DNA from 2 places in the Sporosarcina sp. P19 genome. Region 2 is predicted to be linked to the other one. Evidence: riboswitches for the same ligand, from Rfam matches in the RefSeq annotation. Region 2 holds a riboswitch; the other holds the start of a gene.
What was found. Region 2 has a riboswitch for lysine ahead of dapA (4-hydroxy-tetrahydrodipicolinate synthase). Riboswitches for the same ligand answer to the same signal wherever they lie in the genome.
Positions count from the first base shown of each region.

Region 1: linked by a shared signal. The riboswitch ahead of CSV74_RS15545 (Na+/H+ antiporter NhaC family protein) and the one ahead of dapA (4-hydroxy-tetrahydrodipicolinate synthase) in region 2 are both predicted to bind lysine.

Region 1 is NZ_PDYR01000021.1:3,317-13,845, forward strand. Features, by position in the region: gene CSV74_RS15540 (sodium-dependent transporter) at 1-1,515, opposite strand, end outside; gene CSV74_RS15545 (Na+/H+ antiporter NhaC family protein) at 1,676-3,244, opposite strand; lysine riboswitch at 3,436-3,611, opposite strand; gene yunB (sporulation protein YunB) at 3,666-4,433, opposite strand; gene CSV74_RS15560 (bifunctional metallophosphatase/5'-nucleotidase) at 4,482-5,861, opposite strand; gene CSV74_RS15565 (sulfite exporter TauE/SafE family protein) at 5,867-6,691, opposite strand; gene CSV74_RS15570 (DUF72 domain-containing protein) at 6,691-7,551, opposite strand; gene CSV74_RS15575 (rhodanese-like domain-containing protein) at 7,727-8,080, opposite strand; gene CSV74_RS15580 (glutaredoxin family protein) at 8,245-8,481, opposite strand; gene CSV74_RS15585 (NAD(P)H-dependent flavin oxidoreductase) at 8,945-9,925, opposite strand; gene CSV74_RS15590 (MarR family winged helix-turn-helix transcriptional regulator) at 10,094-10,529, opposite strand, start outside.
Region 2 is NZ_PDYR01000005.1:46,162-56,690, reverse strand. Features, by position in the region: gene CSV74_RS07370 (GntP family permease) at 1-1,180, shown strand, start outside; gene CSV74_RS07365 (transposase) at 1,336-1,941, opposite strand; gene CSV74_RS07360 (acyl-CoA dehydrogenase) at 2,344-3,552, shown strand; gene CSV74_RS07355 (TetR/AcrR family transcriptional regulator) at 3,656-4,228, shown strand; gene CSV74_RS07350 (phosphotransferase family protein) at 4,287-5,345, shown strand; gene CSV74_RS07345 (2-phosphosulfolactate phosphatase) at 5,357-6,109, shown strand; gene CSV74_RS07340 (long-chain-fatty-acid--CoA ligase) at 6,122-7,771, shown strand; gene dapA (4-hydroxy-tetrahydrodipicolinate synthase) at 7,888-8,781, opposite strand; lysine riboswitch at 8,899-9,076, opposite strand; gene grpE (nucleotide exchange factor GrpE) at 9,373-9,963, shown strand; gene CSV74_RS07325 (tetratricopeptide repeat protein) at 10,048-10,529, shown strand, end outside.

The DNA.
Region 1 (10,529 bases), on a different contig from region 2:
CCCCCCTTTATTTTCATCATAATCTGATGTAATTCTTGTGTTGTCTTTCCATTTTAGTGATGTGAAAACGATCGACATGACAAACGCACCAATTGCAACCGGCCATCCAATTGTCCATAAGAACGATGTTGGATATCCTTCATAGTTTTCTGCAATATTGTCTTTAATTAGGAAGAATAACATAGTTCCCAATACTAGCGGTGTGATGAATGATAACGATACTTTCCACCACCAGCCAAGACGAATATCTGATACTGCATTGGCATGTTGCTCGAACAGTCCAAGTTTTCTGAACACCCAAGCTAGTAAGATGACCTCGACCAGACCGATGACTGCGATACCGAATTGGTTAATGAAGTAATCCGCCACGTCCAAGAAGTATAAACCGCCATTCGTTGCATACAGCATGGAGATGACTGCTGACAGTCCGACTCCGATCGTAACTGAACGACGTCTTGACATGTTAAACTTGTCTGACATACCCGCGATGTACGTTTCACAAATCGAGATGAGTGATGTAATTCCGGCAAGCGTCAGTGACAGGAAGAAGAATGCACCGAACAGTCCATTTAACCCTGGCATTTGATTAATAATTTCAGGGAATACGACGAACGCAAGCCCTACACCTGCAGTAGCTACGTCTGCTACATCTACTCCTTGATTAGTTGCCATGAATCCTAATACTGCGAAGACTCCGATACCTGCCAGTAACTCAACAGAAGAGTTGGCGAAGCCTGTAATAAAGGCGTTATTTGTAATATCTGATTTCTTCGGTAAGTAACTAGAATACGTGATCATGATAGCAAACGCGATTGATAAACTGAAGAAGATATGTCCGTACGCTGCAACCCATACACGCGGGTTGAGTAACTTATCGACATCAGGTTTAAAGAATGCATCTAGTCCTACCATGGCTCCATCCAGTGTGATTGCACGGATGACGACGAATAAGAAGAGTAAGAAAAGTACAGGTATAAATATCCGGTTCGCCAACTCAATCCCTTTCTTGACTCCACCAAGTAGTATGATGTAACAAATGACCCAGACGAGCAGTAATGGCAATGCCACGCCACCTACGAGTCCTCCAACTTCCCCAGGATTATCCGCTAAGTTCAGGACGTCGCCGAAGAAGAATGCTTCTGGATCTTTCCCCCATGATAAGCCGAATGAATAGACCGTATATTTCATGGCCCATGCAATGATGACAGCATAGTAGGTAGAAATGACGAAGGATACAAAGATTCCCCACCAGCCTAGAAACTCCGTCTTTTTCCCATTCAGACGGAAAAATGAAAGCGGAGCTGATCCACGATATTTATGACCAATCGTGAATTCCATGATAAGAATCGGAATACCTGCCGTTAAAAGTGCAAATAAGTACGGGATAAAAAATGCACCGCCGCCATTTTCATACGCTACATAAGGAAAGCGCCAAATGTTCCCAAGTCCAATAGCTGATCCGACTGCAGCCAGTATAAAACCTGCTCTCGTTCCCCACTGTGAACGATTTTCCATACAACTCACCTCTTTTTTTGTTATTTTACAAAACTTTCACCATTCAATTTATTCTGATAATTGTAGTTCCGTATATTTAGTATAAACAGCCCAATTAGAGATGTCAAAACAAATTTAGACTAAGAATGAAGTAATTATCACTCTTAGTCTAAATGGTAAACTATGCTATTTGTCCTGCTCGTTGCTTTCCTTTTGCACTCAAGTACGTAAATAAAACTATTAAGGTAATAATAACAGCTACTAAGCCGATCCAGACAGACCCAGTCAGCCCGAGAACGATGTACCCTATTACTGCTACACTAGCTGCGACCAACGCATAAGGCAACTGTGTGGCTACGTGATCCATATGGTTACAGCCTGCTCCAGTAGAAGACAGGATCGTCGTATCAGATATCGGTGAACAGTGATCTCCGAATACCGCACCTGCAAGTACCGCCGACAATGCTGGTAATAGTAACTCTGGAGCCGCATTGACCATGATCGTACCTGCTATCGGCATTAAGATACCGAAAGATCCCCACGAAGTACCCGTCGAGAACGCCATTAATCCTGCTAATACGAAGATCAGTACTGGAAGGAAAGTGACGGGAATATTCATTCGTTCTACCATCGTAGAAAGGAATAGACCTGTATCTAGGGAAGCTATTAAGTCAGTCAATCCCCAAGCGAAGATTAAGATGAGAATTGCAGGCATCATCGCCTTGACTCCACTAATAAACGCGCGTCCCATCCATGAAACACTTGCTGTTTCGTTCTTTTTCATTTGTAGAATATATAACAACATAGCTAGCAATGTAGCCGTTACACCACCAATTACCAACGAAAACGGTACATCGGTATTTTCAAAAATAGCCCAAATATCGAAAACGCCCGCTTCTTTATAGCCTGTATAAATCATCATACCAAGCGTTACCGCAATCAACGTTACGATCGGTGCAACTAAATCGCGAACTTTTCCGTACGTATGCTCAGGGAATTCTTCTTTCAGCTGACCTGGGATTTCTTTATTTTGGTCATAAAGTTCGCCTTCAAACATAGCACGATCTTCATGCTTCTTCATTTCAAAGAAGTCATTATTCGTCCAAGCGAAGAAGAAGACCATGGACAATGTGGCAATAACATAGAAGTTCATCGGCGCCATCATGACGAAAGCAGTTAATGGTGAATAGCTGACCGCTGCTGTCGTACCTAGAATAAGTGCAAGTTGTCCAATCAAGAACGCGCCCCAACTAGAGATGGGTGATACGACACAGATGGGTGCTGATGTAGAGTCAATGAAATACGCTAATTTCGCCCGAGAGATCTTGTGCTGATCCGTAATCGGTCTTGCAATCTGTCCAACTGCCAAGGAATTGAAATAGTCATCCACAAAAATGGCAATTCCAAGTCCCATCGTCAACAGCTTCGCTCCACGTTTTGTACGGATACGAGTGACTGCCCAACGTGCAAATGCGGCGCTTCCTCCAGATAGACTGACGAATGCCGTAATGACACCTAATAATAATAGAAATAACATAATAAATATATTGTATGTATTGAGTCCTCCATCATAAAATGAAACTGTCATGGCCCTCCATACACCTTTTAATGTCTCTAACGGAGCAAAGTTCGCTAAAAGTAAAGCGGCTGTAACAATTCCTGCTCCTAATGATAATAATACTCTCCTCGTCGCTAACACCATCACGATGGCGATAATAGGAGGCAAAATAGAGATCCACGATCCGATCATTGTAATTCCTCCTCTTTCTAGTTGCTAGATGATATCGAAATGCAGAAGATCTTTCGAAGAGTGGAAAGCCCATAATATCCTGTAATTCCTTAATTTCCCGATAAAAAAGCCGCCCCCACAGGCACTAACATGTGTGTAGGGGTCGGCCAACCAATTCATCAAGCAATACATGAATAAATCGCAGTACAATTGGCTACTGTAGCTCTCCATACATTTATCAGTGTATGACAGTGTCATTCCTTTTCGAAATGACCCCAACTTGAGAAGCGGACTCTTCTCAAACTTCGGCATTGCCTCCTTTCGCTCGCGGTCATAGATGTCACTCTCTCGCTAGGTACTCATAAACAATGCAGCCTCTACGTAAGTCTCGATATTCTTCTATTCTCAGTGTAGCAATAATCGACAGCGTTCACAATACCTTTTACTCCTTCTTCTCAAGCGGAACTTCGATTTGTGCTGGCGTTTGCTCTCCTTTCGAATAAATTTGTGGTACCTTCCCTCTAATCAAACCAATCGCAATCGGTATTTTCTGCTCTATAACACTTCTACTTGTTGCTAGCGGAACAATAATCTGCACATTGACTTGTAACATTAAATACACTTCTACATAAGCATTATTGATGCCAAATTCACGAATATCTGTTTCTACTGTCGCGTGCACATCTCCAACGACATGGAAGCGAATAGGAATTTTCGGTCCCAAGTTACCGAGCAACGGGATATTCGCCGCTTGCCCAATCGGAACGAAAAATACAATACCTTGTTCTTTTTCCATCCGATCGGGATTATACTCGAGATCTCCGAGTGGCGGTAACATATCCAAGTCTCCGCCTTCTGCACGCTCTAAATGATTTTCTACGAGCTGATGAATTTCTGACATGACCTGGCTAATGATTTCTGCGTTAAACTTGGTCGTCACCGTATCTGTCGTATCATCGGGGACGTTTTCGATAATTTCATTGACATCGTACACACTGGTAGACCGATTATTAATGGCTTGACTGATGACGTGGCTGGCTATTTTTTGCGTTTGTACTTCAGCATATTGTGTGTAGATTGGCGTTAACTGTTTGTTGACCGTATAGAAAAATATCGCCACACCCACCAAAATGCTCGGGATGACAAAGCGCAGTACGATTTTGCCATAATTATTTCTCTTTGGCCGTTTTTGATTCGTATAAAACCGCATAAAAAACGCCTCCTACTTCACATTATGCAAAATAGGAGGCGTACATAACTAGCGTTCATTGAAATATTTTCTTCCATACCAACCGAGAATATCGCGAAGCATTTCTGGCATGATATATTCCTTCTTCGCTTCTTTTAGTATTGGATAGAAAAAGCCAAACGTGAACATATCAAGTGTTGCCAACGTATACATCTCACCTGGCTCCACCAAACGGTTTCCCGCGAATAATTGTCCGTCATTGTTACGGTATAAGTGCTCATGTATCATGCTGCCCATCAGTGTGCCGCGAAAACCTAGACCTTTTATCGGAAGTTTTGTCCACTTTGGATCAAGTGACTGCTCGTAGACCGTCAATAAATCAGTACCATCCAAATGAATAAGGCACGGATTGATTGGATGAGGTAATAAGGAGTGCAAATCCCCTTTTGTCACCCAACCTTTATCTAAACTACCAAGGAAAATTCCTGCGTTGAATAACGCGCAGTCGGCATCCAGATACGTCAGTAACGCACGGCCAAAAAGCGAGGATAATGGACTGTCTCCTGTAAGACGCTGTGATAAAGGTGAAGGATTGTAAAACACTGGCACTTGCAACGTTTCTTCTCCTTTAGCAAATAAGGAATTCACTTCTTCCATATCTTCTTCTGTCATTTCCATGAGCTGTGTTGGAAAAACTTCTGCTTTCATATGAACGACTTGACCTGTCATACGGTCTACATCGATTTGGACATGACCGACATAATGACCGAACTTCTCTGCTGCCGCAAGTAGCGTGTCGTCAATCCACTCGCCATTTGGCAACAAATGATGCGTATGTGCGCCTAAAATAACATCGATCTCTGGGCATTGCGCAGCCAATAGACGATCTTCATTGATTCCTAAGTGAGAGAGACAAACGATGACATCGCATTGGGTACGCAAGTTTCGTGCCACCTCCTGCAACGCTGCGTGCGGTTCAGCTACGCTCCAGCCGAGTTGGTCATAAAAGGCGTAGTATGGTGCTGTGGCACCTATGACACCGATACGCACACCATCTGTGGTCTCAAATACTTTAGACATCTTCGCCCAGTATGGCAGCTTACCGTCTAATTCTGTCAGATTGCAGAGCACTACATCAAATTTTGCATCTTCATATACTATATTCAGCGCTTCCTTAGACATGGTGATTCCTTCATTATTTCCAATTGTCACTGCGTCGTATCCTGCTTTATTTAATAATTCGATATTTCCTTTACCTTCTGTTCCTTCGGTAAACGGATGAGATCGGTCAATATGGTCTCCTATATCAAATAAAAAATAACACTCTCCATCGGCTTCAGCTTGTTGCTTGCGCTGCTGAAGAAAGTGATGGATTTGCGGCCAATTTTCGAAATGACTATGGATGTCATTCGTATGATAAATGTGAATCGTCTCTACCGTTTCTTCCATATTTGTCAACCCCAAATCCCCTCATAGATGGAACGTAGTCCAAAGACGAGTAAAATGATGCGTATGACTAAAACTAATGTATCGGATTTCATTTTGCTGTTTAAATAGGCTCCAAGCATTCCACCGAAATAGGCTCCTGGCACGACAGGAATCGTATAGAGCCACGGCACATGACCGAGTGAAATATGCGAAATCGAGTTGACGAGTGCGGATAAAAACACCATAAGCATCGATGTCGCGACCGCTACGTGCGGTGGGAACAAGAATAATAAAATCATAGCTGGCACGATCATCGTACCGCCACCGATTCCGAATAACCCCGACGTAAATCCGATAAATAATGCTAATAGGATGGCGAACCAAATCGGGTATCCATAAATATGCGTTTGACCTTGAGGGTCCGTAAATTTAATCTTTTTCCCATTGTCTACAAACCATCTAATCGGCTTCAAATATTTTCTCGTTAGTAACAGTGTAGATAAAACTATGAGCAATATGCCAAAATATAAATTAAATGATTGCAAACTTACGTTTTTATTAACCAACGCACCGATTACGATACCTGGTATACTTGCAGTGAAAAATAGAAATGCACTGCGATAATCAATCGTCCTCACTTTCATATAGGACAGTGTCGATCCAAGTCCATTCGCAATCATCATAATGACCGACAAGCCCACTACACTTTGCGGAGTAATATCTGGAATCATCCCAAGATTTAATCCGACAAATAACGTGACAGGGACCAGAATTGTTCCGCCGCCAAGACCGGCAATCGAACCGATAATGCCGGAGGCCAAACCAATTAAGGCGAGTGCTACAAATTCCATTACTGATCCCCCTCAAATAAATCCATCTGCTTAGTGAGAGGCTGACCGTATTCTATGTTGAGTAGTCCTGCAAATTGTTTGGCGTTCTTCGCTGCATGCTGACCGGAGTTATTATTAAAGATGACAAACACTTCTTCAGCCTGTTTCTCCAGATGTTTAACGATTTCACTCATACTCTCTAACTCTTTTTCATTATAATCATACAGATAGCGAACTTTACGCCACGCTTTACTATCCCCCATCGTATTGACCCAACCTTTATCATTGCGCCCGTGGAGACGTAATAAAACTTTCTGGTCAGTCGCAATCGGAACTAGCGGCACACTTCCATCCCCTACTTGTGGCTCATCACAGACCACATGGATGACATGTAAGCTCTTCAGAAAATTGAGTGTTTTCTCTTTATACGCTGGAGAATACCATGTTTGATTACGAAATTCTACTGCAATTGGCAACGGCTGTAATTGTTCATGCACATAGCGAATGCGGTCCACGTTTTCCTTCTTGCAATCAAACCAAGGTGGAAACTGCACAAGTACCATCGCAAGCTTTCCCGCCTCAACAAACGACGTCAGCGACAGCTTAAACAATGAGAACATCTCTTCTTCAGAATCATACGGGATCTTCCCACGCTGATGGCCCGTGATGCCCTGATACGCTTTCACTACAAATTGGAAATTTGCGGGCGTTTCCTCTGTCCACTTATCCATTACTTTCTTTGATTGTATCGCATAAAACGTCGAATCCAACTCAACAATTGGAAAGTGTTTACTATAATCTATAAGTTTTTTATTCGCAACTGTATTCTCATTATATAGGCTTGGATGGTCTCCCCACCCTGTCAGGCCAACATGGATCATGAAAAGCCCTCCTCCTTTTATCTTTAGCTTAGTGTATCATATCTTATGTATTTTCGGAAAAATCGTACTCTCTAACTCGGTTTTAGTATTTTCAATATTGAGCTTAATCATATCGATATCATTTCCAAATAAAAAAGCGTCTCGAGAAATGATTCCCGAAACGCTACGTCTATAATTAACCTTGCCACGCGCTCATTCCACCGCGTACATTCGTTACCTTCACGAATCCTGCTTTTTTCAACTGGCCTGCCGCATTCGAACTGCGCATGCCGCTTTGACAGATCACAATGACTTCTTGATCTTTCTTCAACGTTCCCATTTTATTCGAAAGCACATTCAATGGGATATTCTTAAATTGCTTTATATGGCGTCCTTTATATTCAGCCGGTGAACGTACATCGATCAACTGGACGTTTTGATCTTTAAGTCTATCTTTTAATTGTTCAGTCGAAATTGTTTGCACACCTTTTGCAGGCTTCAATCGCCAAACTACTAAGCCGACGAGAAGTGCTATGATGATCCATCCCATATGTGGCGCCTCCTATTGGTGAGTCCATTCTATGATGACGAGAATGATACCCATCACCGCAAATGCTATATTGCCGATACAAAAGCGCGGAAATAATTTCTTTTCCATATCTTCTGCTGATTGGATTGTGCAGCTTCGGTTGAATAACATTTGTTTGAATTTATTCATGCGTCCAGTGCAGCGTGAATACTTGCTGGATCAAAGCCAATAATCCATTTACCATTCAACTGTGTTTGTGGAACACCCATCTGTCCTGTTATTTCCATCAGTCGCTCTCCCTCTGCAGGATTTGTAGAAACATTGATCGTTTCATAAGGTACATGGATTTCATCTAGATAATTCGTCATCATTGTGCAATAAGGACAAGTAGATGATACATATACGGTTGCTTTTTCAGACATGTAAAAAACTCCTTTCTGTTCGTTTATATATTGATTATATACCCCTATAGGTATAAAATCAACGAATTGATTTAGCATTAGGATGGCATTTTTCTTTTATGAAATGTATTAAAACAGAAGTCTTTAAGAATAAGTCGGATATTTATGCGCTCAAGTCTCATGTCGATGTCCTACATACAGAAACGTCAGATATGAAAAAGAGATAGCAACTGACTAATAAGCGCTTGTCTTCTATTGAAAGTAAACAGGACATTATGTGCCAGCAAACTAGTTCTTTATCGAAAACACATAACAAAACTCTCTCCTTATTTGAACAACTCCAATCAGATGTAGAATTCACCTATCAAGAGATCGCGATAAATGATTTAAAACCAATCGCATGGAAACATATTCTATTCACAACCACTTATGGGCAAATAAAAAACAAGCGTGTCTGAATAGACATACTTGTTTTTCATTTACATTATCTGCTCGCTGTGTTCACTCTATCTCCTACCAACTTATTTTTTGCCTCATTATATTGCTGTGCTAATTGTGCGACATAATCTTTTGTAGGTTGTACTTTATCGATAATACCAATTCCTTGACCACAGCCCCAAATATCTTTCCAAGCTTTTTGACCTGTATCTCCACCGAAGTTCATTTTACTTGGATCACTTTCCGGCAAGTTATCCGGATCTAAACCCGAAGCTCGGATGGACGTAGCTAAATAATTTCCGTGTACTCCTGTGAAATAATTACTGTACACAATATCATCCGAAGTTGCGTCTAAAATTGCCTGTTTATATTCTTCAACTGCCCTTGCTTCTTCAGTGGCAATGAATGGCGACCCGATGTACGCAAAGTCTGCACCCATTGCTTCAGCTGCCAACACGCTTCCGCCTGTTGCTATAGAACCTCCAAGTGCTAGTGGTCCATCAAACCATTCCCGAATTTCTTGAATGAGCGCAAATGGACTTTTCGGACCCGCGTGCCCTCCTGCTCCTGCCGCTATCGCGATTAAACCATCTGCCCCTTTTTCAATTGCTTTTTTCGCGAACATATTATTGATGACATCATGCAAAACAATTCCACCGTAACTATGCGCAGCCTCATAGACGTCTTCTCTCGCACCTAGCGAAGTAATAATGATGGGAACTTTATATTTCACACAAAGCGCCATATCTTCTTGCAATCGTTCATTGGATCGATGAACGATTTGGTTGATCGCAAATGGTGCAGCTGGTTTCGTAGGATTCTTTGCATTATAATCTGCTAACGCTTCTGTAATCTCGATCAACCACTCTTCGAATTGTGCAACCGGTCTTGCGTTCAGAGATGGCATAGAACCGATTACTCCTGCTTTACACTGCTCAATCACCGTCTTAGGATTACTAATAATGAACATCGGGGAGGCAATCACCGGAAGACTCATACTCTTTTTCAATTCTACTACATTCATCATACACACTCTCCTTTTATCGTAAGCGCTTTCAAAATGTGTTCAGTGTATTTCTGTGAAGAACGTACAGAATCTCCTCTTCAAAACTACCAAATCACCAACACATGTATATACATGTATTTTACTTGATTTTTTTGAGTTGTCAATCAATTTATGAATGAAGATTCATTTTTATGTCGATGAACGTTTAACTTCGTCTATCACTCTCTGTAATGCGCCCAATTTATCCAGTAAATCCATATACTCCGCTTTGCCGATAGATCCTTCAATTTGTTCCTGTACGTGTAGCCAAATAGGCGTAGCATCATTTAATTTCTCGTACCCTAAATTTGTTATCGTGACTACTTTTGTTCTCGTGTCCTGTTCTGCTCTCTTGATCTGCACATATCCGGCTTCGTTTAATATATTCAAATTACGCGTAACGGTCGTTTGATCCAGCAACATCATCTCGCCTAATTTACTAATCGAAATATCAGGCGATGTATAAATATTGCCTAGCATATAATATTGGGTGATTTTTAATCCAGTAGGTTTCAACAGATGATTGTACAGTTGCGTAAGTGAACCGGATACCGTGCGGAGGTTAGCACTGGCACACACGTCAATA
Region 2 (10,529 bases):
TGGTGGATTAAACTTATTGGATGCGTATACGGATACATATATGACGGGTTTCGTTAACTTTGCGAAGCAATGGTTCCCGGTATTTATGTTGGGGGCGATTTTCGGGAAATTGATGGAGTACAGCGGCATGGCCCATTCAGTAGCTATTGGAATTTCACGCGTTTTTGGTAAAGAGCGTGCGATCATTGGTGTCATTGTGGCAGCAAGTGTATTGGCTTACGGTGGCGTGAGTGTGTTCGTTGTAGTATTCGCAGTCTATCCATTGGCACTTAATATGTTCCGTGAAGCGAATATAAGCAGACGTCTTCTACCGGGAACGATTGTAGCGGGGATGATGACATTCGCGATGACGGCATTACCTGGCACACCGCAAATCCAGAATCTAATCCCGACACAGTACTTTCATACAACAGCGGCAGCGGCTCCGATTATAGGACTTGTTTCATCGGCGTTCATGATTGTCTCTTCCATTTTGTATTTAAATCGTAGAGTTCGCGTGTTAAGAGAAGCAGGGGAAGTCTTCGAAGAACGTGAAGAGGATTTGAATGCAGAACCACGTACGAAGTATCCACATATCATTCTTTCTTTACTACCTTTACTGGCTGTAATTATAACATTGAACATTTTAAAATGGGATATTGTCATATCACTTGCAACGGGAATTGTTCTTATATTAATCATTTCAATCAGAGAATTTAAAGGCTTCACAAAAGCGGTAAACAGCGGAGCAAGCGATTCTGTCATGGCGATGATTAACACGAGTGCTGCAGTAGGATTCGGAACGATTGTACGATCGGTTCCTGGCTTTGAAAAGTTAAGCGATGCAATTTTAGGAATCAATGCAAATCCTTTAATCTCTGAAGCCATTGCAGTAAACGTTTTAGCAGGAGCGACAGGGTCAGCTTCCGGTGGTCTTGGTATCACATTAGAAGCACTAGGCTCGCACTACTATGAAATTGCGACGACTACTGGTCCTGCGCCCGAAGCTTTTCACCGAATTGCATCGATTGCTTCCGGGGGATTGGATTCCCTTCCTCATAACGGGGCGATCTTGACGATTTTGATTGTAACAGGGATGACGCATAAGGAGTCGTATAGAGAGATGGGTGTGATCGCGATTGTATTCCCTATGCTTTCGTTGATTCCTGCGATTGCGCTTGGGATTATTGGGGTTTATTGATGGTGCTGGTGCTGGTGGTTGTCGGTGGCGGGGCGCGGTGGTGGTGGTACCAGGTCCCTACACAATTCAAAACTATTCTGACAATTTAGCGCGCATTGCAAAAAGGTTTCTATTCCAGTGGATTAGAAGCCTTTTTGAGTTTCATTTTGTTGGAATTACGTAAGCACTTCTGAAATGTCAGCACTATTATTGACGTTCAAAATATCCTCTATTTCCATCAAACAATAGTTCACGTAGGCTTCTGTAGTTTTCTCGAATGGTTTGGGTAAGTAGTGTGGGAGTTTTGATGTATCAAGATAAGGATAAGGTGACGGAGCAGATGAGTGGTAGTAGGGGAATGTACTGAATGGATAATCAGCTAAATGTTTGACCATAGGTGTTTTTGTTGCGATTGGATTTCGGTGAATATAGCGGCTTACGGCAAGCATTGCGTAAGGAGATTTCACTTCCTTGCAATAATATCGACCCTGGTAAAGCTGTCCGACATATCCGTAACGTTTAGCATAATAATCACTGTATTTTCGATTGATATGCCGCATGATTTTGGATAGGTTGTCTTCAGATTGTAGCAAAATGTGATAGTGGTTTGTCATGATACAGAAAGCAAAAACTGTAAACTGATAATCGATAGAAGCATGACCCATGCATCGCATCAAATGCAGCATGTCTTCATCGGTGGAATAGATGTTTTGTCGGTTATTCCCACGCATGACGACGTGGTAGTTTGCACCCGGCCTCCAATTCCGTTTATGTCTTGCCATTGACCTCTCCTCCAATTATTTTGTGAATATATTGAGTATAGAGGGGAAGTTTTATTTTGGTCAAAAGGGCGAAATTGAATTTTGGTAAGTGGAAAGTGTGTACAGATCATGTTGTGAATTTGAAGAATTGAATTCTTGCAGCTATTCCGATAGAAGAATTGAATTTCTGAGTGAATTGTGTCTGAATTGTATGGGGACCTGGTACCGTGCCGGACCGTGCCGCAAAGCAGAATTGTGTGCAAATTGTGTGGGGACCTGGTACCGTGCCAACCGTACCAACCGTACCACCCACCCCAACCCCAACCCAAAAACCCCTTGCAACCCCCCAACAAATCCCGTATAGTAAGTGTAATATTCAGAACATACCAACCGGTTAGTATAAACGAAAGGAAGTCATAGAGTATGAATTTTTCCTATTCCGAGAAAGTAGTGAAGTTGCAAGAGCAAGTGACGCAATTTATGGAGGAGTATATTTATCCGAATGAAACTGTGTTTCGCCAGCAGCAGGATGAGCAGGGGGATCGTTGGAATAAGATCCCGCCAATTATAGATGAATTGAAAGCAAAGGCGAAAGAGAAAGGTCTTTGGAATTTGTTTCTGCCGGATGATAGTTATGGAGCAGGATTGACGAATCTAGAATATGCACCGCTTTGTGAAATTATGGGGCGTTCTTTCTTGGCACCGGAAATATTCAATTGTAATGCGCCGGATACTGGCAATATGGAAGTGTTGGCGCGTTATGGTACGGGTGAGCAGAAGAAGCAATGGCTCGAGCCTTTACTTGCAGGAGAGATCCGCTCAGCGTTTGCGATGACGGAGAAAGATGTGGCGTCGAGTGATGCGACGAATATTGAATCAAGTATTGTGCGCGACGGTGATGAGTATGTGATAAACGGTAGGAAGTGGTGGACTTCAGGCGCAGGGGATCCTCGTTGTAAAGTGATGATCTTTATGGGCAAGAGTGATCCGAACGCAGCGAAACATGAACAGCAATCGATGATTCTTGTGCCCATGGATGCGGAAGGCGTAACAGTGGAGCGCATGCTACCTGTTTTCGGCTATGATGATGCACCGCATGGACACGCAGAAATTCTCTTTACCAATGTACGTGTGCCAGCAGAAAATATATTATGGGGTGAAGGGAAAGGATTTGCGATTGCGCAAGGCAGATTAGGGCCTGGCCGAATTCACCATTGTATGCGTTTGATTGGAGCGGCTGAACGTTCGCTTGAATTGATGTGCAAAAGAACGAGTGAACGAGAGACGTTTGGACAGAAAATATCCAATCACGGTGTCGTGCAGCAATGGATTGCGGAATCACGAATGGATATTGAGCAGGCGCGTCTGCTGACATTAAAAGCCGCGTACATGATGGATACGGTCGGCAATAAAGTTGCGAAAGCTGAAATCGCTATGATTAAAGTGGTAGCACCGAATATGGCGTTGCGTGTGATTGATCGGGCGATTCAAGCATTTGGCGGAGCGGGTGTTAGTGAAGACTTCCCGATTGCGTATATGTATGCAGCAGCGCGGACGTTGCGTATTGCAGACGGTCCGGATGAAGTGCATTCGAGACAGATTGCTAGTTTGGAATTGAAAAATTACAGATAAATATTGGATACAATAGGTTTTCTATTTCGTTCGTTTTGCATGAGGATTCGATCCGCTGAAATGTGATATAGTATGAGGTAAATAACATGAAGAGGGTCGAGGAATGAGTATGAAAGCTAAAATTACACAAGCAAGTGTGTTGTTGTTTGAAGAAAAAGGATTTAGCGATACATCGATTCAAGATATAGTCGAAGCAATCGGTGTGACAAAAGGGACATTTTATTATTATTTCAATAGTAAAGAGCAATTATTGATGGAAATTCATCTCGAATATATTTCGGATTTGCTAAAACGCCAACAGACGATTTTAGAATCGGATCATTTATCAGGTCGTGAAAAGCTTGAAGCCATTATCGCGTTGCTAATCCATGATATTCAGTATAACGGGCCGAGTGGTCGTGTGTTTTTCCGTGAAATGCGCCATTTAGTTGAACAGAATGTCGATACCATTGAAAAACAACGAGATCTATTTCGTCTAAATATCGAGCAGCTGATCACGGATAGCATCGAAGCGGGTGAATTCCGCCAAGACTTGCGTGCAGATATTGTGGCTTTTGGCGTATTAGGCATTACGAATTATAGCTACAACTGGTTTAATCCAAAAGGGAATATGTCCGCCGATGAATTGGTTGAACTATTTTCGAGTCTATTGCTTGAAGGAATCATTCCACGCTAAGCTGAGAAATCAGCTTACGCACAACATACCTACTGGTTAGTATAAAGGAGGATTAACTATGGAGAATGCTACTACAATTAATGTTCGGTCTGGGGAAGAACTGAATAAAGAGAAGCTACAACACTTTATTCGAGAACATATTCCAGAAGCACCAGAAGGAGAATTGCACATTCGTCAGTTCAGTGCAGGGCATTCCAATTTAACGTATCTTCTGCAAATTAATGAATGGCAAGCGGTATTACGCAGACCGCCGCTAGGGCCGGTTGCACCGAAAGCGCATGATATGGAGAGGGAATATCAAATTTTATCGAGTTTGCATCCGTATTTTATACCGGCTCCAAAACCATATGTCTTTTCTAATGATGAAGAGATTGTTGGAAGTCCGTTTTTCATTATGGAACGTCGGAATGGCATCGTGCTAGACACCGAATTCCCTGCCGACACGGTGTATACGCCTGAACTCGGCCGGAAGATTTCCGAATTACTAGTGGAGCAACTCGTTAGCCTGCATCAAGTGGATTATAAGAAAACGAAGTTTGTGGATATGGTGAAACCTGAAGGCTTTATGGAGCGACAAGTTGCGGGGTGGATCGGGCGCTATGAACGTGCGAAAACGGATGACGTGAAAGATTTGGACGAATTGACCGAGTACTTGAAGCGTAATGTGCCGGAGTCCGCAGAGCCTACGATTATTCATTATGATTATAAATTAAACAATGCGATGTTTTCGGAAGACTATTCTGAAATGACAGGGCTGTTTGACTGGGAAATGACGACCGTAGGTGATCCGCTCGCTGATGTGGGCGCTGCGATGAGTTATTGGATTCAGGCAGACGATCCTGAAATGCTGAAAAAAGGACTTGGCAAACCACCGGTCACAGTACTGGCAGGGTTTTTTACGAGAGATGAATTTATCGAACGTTATGCGGAGAAGAGCGGACGTGATGTCAGTACAATTGATTATTATTTGACGTTTGCGTATTTTAAGTTGGCGGTCATTTGCCAGCAGATTTATTACCGCTATAAAAAGGGACAAACGCAAGATCAACGTTTTGCTCACTTCAATGTGTTTGTTGAAAATCTGATTCAGTACGCGTTAATTAGCGCTAGGAAGTAAGAGGTGACAGGGTGAGAATTCATTTGCTTTTTAAGAAAGAAGAGTTGAATGAGGCGAAGCTCAATGCGACCAAAACAGTTGTAGTCTTTGATGTGTTATTAGCGACTTCTACGATTTCTGCCTGCCTGTCGTTTGGCGCACGGACAGTGATTCCAGTAGCTGATGAAGAGGAAGCGCGTGAAATTGCGGAAAATTTACCGACTGAAGAGTATTGTATGGCTGGTGAATGGAACGGTTTACCTATAGAAGGGTTTTCCTATCCATTGCCGCTAGCCCTTCAAGGGGAAGTTGCGGGTAAAACGTTAATATTGCGAACGACTAACGGTACAGTGGCCATCCGAAAAGCTGCAGCTGCGCGTAAAGTATGGATTGCTTCATTACTTAATAGTCCAGCAGTTGCCAGAAAAGTATATGAAGAATATGAAGATGAAACGATTTTGCTCACTTGTGCAGGATCTGCCAATCAATTTTGCTTAGAAGACTTCTACGGTGCAGGGTACTTTTTGTCCGAGCTGATTCAGCTAGCAGGGGAGAATGCTGTTCAATTAACGGACAGTGCTCTCGGAGCCAAGTCGTTCTATGAGAATCAGAAAGATCAAAATGAAATGTTACTCGCACAAACGCAAGTAGGCAGAGCGATGCTGGAGATGGGTGTAGGTGAAGATTTACATTTCGTCAGTCAAAAAGGGCAGTTGGAGGTCGCGCCTTATTTGTCTGGACAGAAAGTCATCTGTGATACGTGTATAAGCGTATACAATAATTGAGGAGTGAATCGTATGAAACATACAGCCCATTTTGAATTTTGGCCGCCACGCATTGCAAAATCCCTTACATTACCTGAAACAACGATTTATGATAATTTGGCGATCACTGTGAAGAAATATCCGAATAAAACTGCGTATGAATTTTATGGCGGATCTGCAACATACAGTCAATTACTGGACGAAACAGAGAAGATGGCAGGGTATTTGGAACAAGAGTGCCAGGTGAAGCAAGGTGATCGTGTCTTGTTGCTTATGCAGAACTCGCCCCAATTTCTTGTGAGTTTATTTGCGATATTGCGTGTGCGAGCAGTAGTGGTCGCGATCAATCCGATGAGTACGACTAATGATTTGCAGTTTTTCCTAGAAGACGGCGATATTCGACTGGCGTTTATTGGACAGGAACTGTATCCGAAACTAGAGCCGTTAATAGGTACGACGACACTTCAAACAGTAATTTCTGCCGCTTATTCGGATTATATTGATGAAGGAAAAGCGTTGGCTGAAATTCCTGGAGAAGTAAAGGCGCCTGCTAAAAAACTAGCGAAGACTGTTTCGTGGAAATCCGCGTTGGATGCGGCTCAAACTCCGTCAGACTACGCAGGTGAGAGTGACGATATGGCGATGATTCCGTATACGTCAGGAACGACAGGAGCCCCTAAAGGATGTATTCATACGAATCGTACGGTGCAGGCCAATACGACAGGTTCCTATCACTGGATGACGATGAGTCCGGACACGGTCGTATTGACAAGTTTGCCTTTATTTCATGTGACTGGACTCACGCATAGTGCGTTGAATCCTATTTTGGCAGGGAGTAATATGGTGATTCTGACGAGATGGGATCGCGACTATGCGATGAAGGCGATCGAGCAGTTTCAAGTTAGTCACTGGATCAACATTAGTACGATGCTGATCGATTTCCTTGCGAATACTAAACTCGCGGATTATGATATTTCGTCTCTGGAGATTGTCGGTGGCGGAGGAGCTACGCTTCCTATCGCAGTGGGTGAAAAACTGCGTCAACGAACGGGACTTGATTATGTAGAAGGGTACGGTCTATCCGAAACGATGTCGCATACTCATTTCAATCCGCCAAACCGTCCTAAGTTGCAATGTCTTGGTATTCCGGCATTCGGTGTAGATGCCCGCATTATTGATCCGACGACAGGAGAAGAGCTCGGAGTAGAAGAGGAAGGCGAGCTGGTGGTCCATGCGCCTCAGATGTTTAAAGGCTACTATAATCAGGAAGAAGAAACGAAAGCGAGTCATATGATGCTAGACGGTATACAATTCTTCCGCACTGGCGATATCGTGCGAATTGATAACGAAGGCTATTTCTTTATCGTAGACCGCGTCAAGCGGATGATTAATGCGGCCGGCTTTAAAGTGTGGCCGACGGAAGTGGAGTCAATCCTTTATAAACATCCGGCGGTTCAGCAAGCATGTGTCGTTCGGTCTCCTGATGAAGTGCGTGGTGAAACGGTTAAAGCACTCATTATTTTGGATCCAGAATATAAAGAAAGTGTAACGGGCGAAGAGATTATCGAGTGGTCGAAGGGGCAGATGGCTAGCTATAAATACCCGCGAATTGTCGAATTTCGGGATAGTTTCCCGACTACGAGTAGTGGGAAAATCTTGTGGCGTCAGTTGCAGGATGCGTAAAAGATAACTAGATGAAACACCATGACTATTATATAGAAGTGACTCAAAAAGCTGCACCGAATAGACCGAATCTTGCGGTCATCTCGGTGCAGCTTATAGTTGTTTCTATAAATCGATCAAAGACCGACTGCGGATTGATTACGAAGAGCTAGCAGGTCTTTCAACGACTCTACTTGTTCGTCAGGCAACGCAATCATTGGTAAACGAACGCCACCCACCGGTACACCTGTCAAGTTCAATGCAGCCTTTGTAGGTGAAGGGTTCGGAGCAGCAAACATCGCTTTCATGATCGGCAATAGACCGCGGTAGATGGTAGCCGCTTGCTTTGTATTACCTGTTTTGAATTGACGCACCATTTCTTGCATTTCATTGCCTATAATATGAGCGGAAACCGATACGACGCCTGTGCCGCCAATAGCTAGTACAGGAAGTGTAGACGAGTCATCACCTGTATAAACAAAGAAGTCGTCTTCCGTATGCTCGATAATCGCTGCAACAGCATCTAGATCACCGCTTGCTTCTTTGACAGACGTAATATTCGAAACGTTGTTAGCTAATCGGATAATCGTATCGGGGAGCATATTTACAGCGCTACGTCCCGGGATATTATAGAGCATGATCGGTAATGTAGTCGTTTGTGCAATCGTTTGGAAGTGCTGGTACAACCCTTCTTGACACGGCTTATTATAGTACGGCACGACAAGCATGATTCCGTCGACGCCAGCTTCTTCTGCTTGAATCGTCAAGTCAATGGACTCTCTTGTACTGTTCGTTCCTGTACCTGCAATAACCGGTGCACGACCTGCAACTGTTTGCACAGTGAACTTGAATAGTTCCACTTTCTCTTGCGCAGTAAGAGTAGGGGACTCACCTGTCGTACCTGCGACGACTAATGCGTCTGTTCCATTGGCTAGTAAGTGATTGATTAAGTTTTGTGTTGCTGGGTAATCGATGTCTCCTCTTTCATCAAACGGAGTAACCATCGCTGTCATAATTGATCCGAAATTCATTATTCTCCACATCCTATCATTTTATTAAGAAACATAGAGGTGGGGGCGATACGTAATTGAACGCAAAAAGCAACAACGAGGGCTCGCTGTTGCGTTGAAATAATGAATTATTTCTTTGCACGAGATAGCCCACCATATAGTCTCCTATATGACAATCCTGCACTTGTTCAGTCCAGGATCAGCTTAGAGATCATGAGCATCTCGCCGCTTCGGCAAATTCCCCTTTCCACAATCTTCACAGAACCTCATGATTCTCCGATTGTGTACTAATGGTTTTTGCGCCTCTATCCTTATTTCCGAATTATCGAAATAAGTGAAAGTTTAATTAACCTTACTGTACTTGGTATTCGAAGAAATAGCAACCTTAATTTTTCTAGATGTTTTATAGGTGTACCTTCTGTCTATCTATGACACATTGTGCAATAATACGTCAACCCGTGTATCGTAGTCGCCTCATTCCTTCGACAATTCGTGGCCCAGTATTGTGTTAGCCACCAAAAAGTGCTATCTTATCAGTATAATAGCCTAAGCTTAGACTGGGCTTTTCTTGCTTGATTTATGCATTATATGTTTTCTGAAAAGGGGAATTCGATGAGTACTATACATGAGTCCGCGAATAACAGGCCGGAAGAGTTACAGCGTTTATTGGATAAAGAATTATTACAACTGGAGAAAATTACGATTGAAGATTTCGAAGTAGATCCTATTGAGAAGCCCGTTACGCAAGAAGACTTGAAGCAGTTTCAGCAGTTTACATCGACCAGTTTCCGCTCTCTAGAAGAGTTGCTCGAAAGCAATCAAGCTGTTTTGCCCGTTGATGAGGCCATTACACGTTTGCAAGATGAAGCATTGCAAGACCGTGTACAAATGGCGAAACGTGCAGTGCAGATCTTTACTTTATTTGAAGATGTACGTCAGACGGTTGACCCTGAATCTGTCGATTTAATTGCACAGCTAGACGCAGCGATGGATCAAGCACATCTTTTACTTGAAGAAATCGGTATACAAGAGTTATCGGTCTATGATGAGTATTTCGATGAAAGTTATATGGAAGCAGTTGGAACTATACCCGTTGAAGAAGCGCAAGGAATCGAGCGTTTTAAAGTAGCGGCTGTATTCCGTAGAGCCTTTTCAATAGAAGGTCTAGTCATTCAAGATGCATTAGTGAAAACGGTTTCGTAAAAGGGGGGACGTTTATGACGAGCATTACAAATGATCAATGGGTGAGTCACTACGTACGCCCGTTTAGTAGGTGGAGGTGATTCGATGAGTTCATTCACTAACGTTCCTATGCTGATTCAGCAAATGCAACAAGCCATACGACAGAAGCGTTACACGCTGGCGCTTGATACGATACGCGAACTGGAAAAGCTGAATGTTAGCCGTAAGCAAATTCTGTGGCATAAAGCATTGCTTGAAAGTAAGGTCGGGAATTTGCATGTGGCCTTAGCCTACTTAAAGGAATTAGATAGCGACGAGCTACATGCTATCAAGTTACAGCAAACGATCGTCGACAATTGGGACACGTATACGCAGATCATCGCTAAATATAACGATGCCGTATCGGAAATTCAGTTAGGATTTGGCGAAAAAGCACTACATATTATCGATCACGCGATGGAACTTGCAGGAAAACTGCCTATTCCGATTGAATTATATCGCATGAAAACGGTGTTGTTGGCACGTTATGAAAGTGACCCTTTATCTCGCTATACGGCGGGGTTACCTATGTATGCGCTTGATGATCC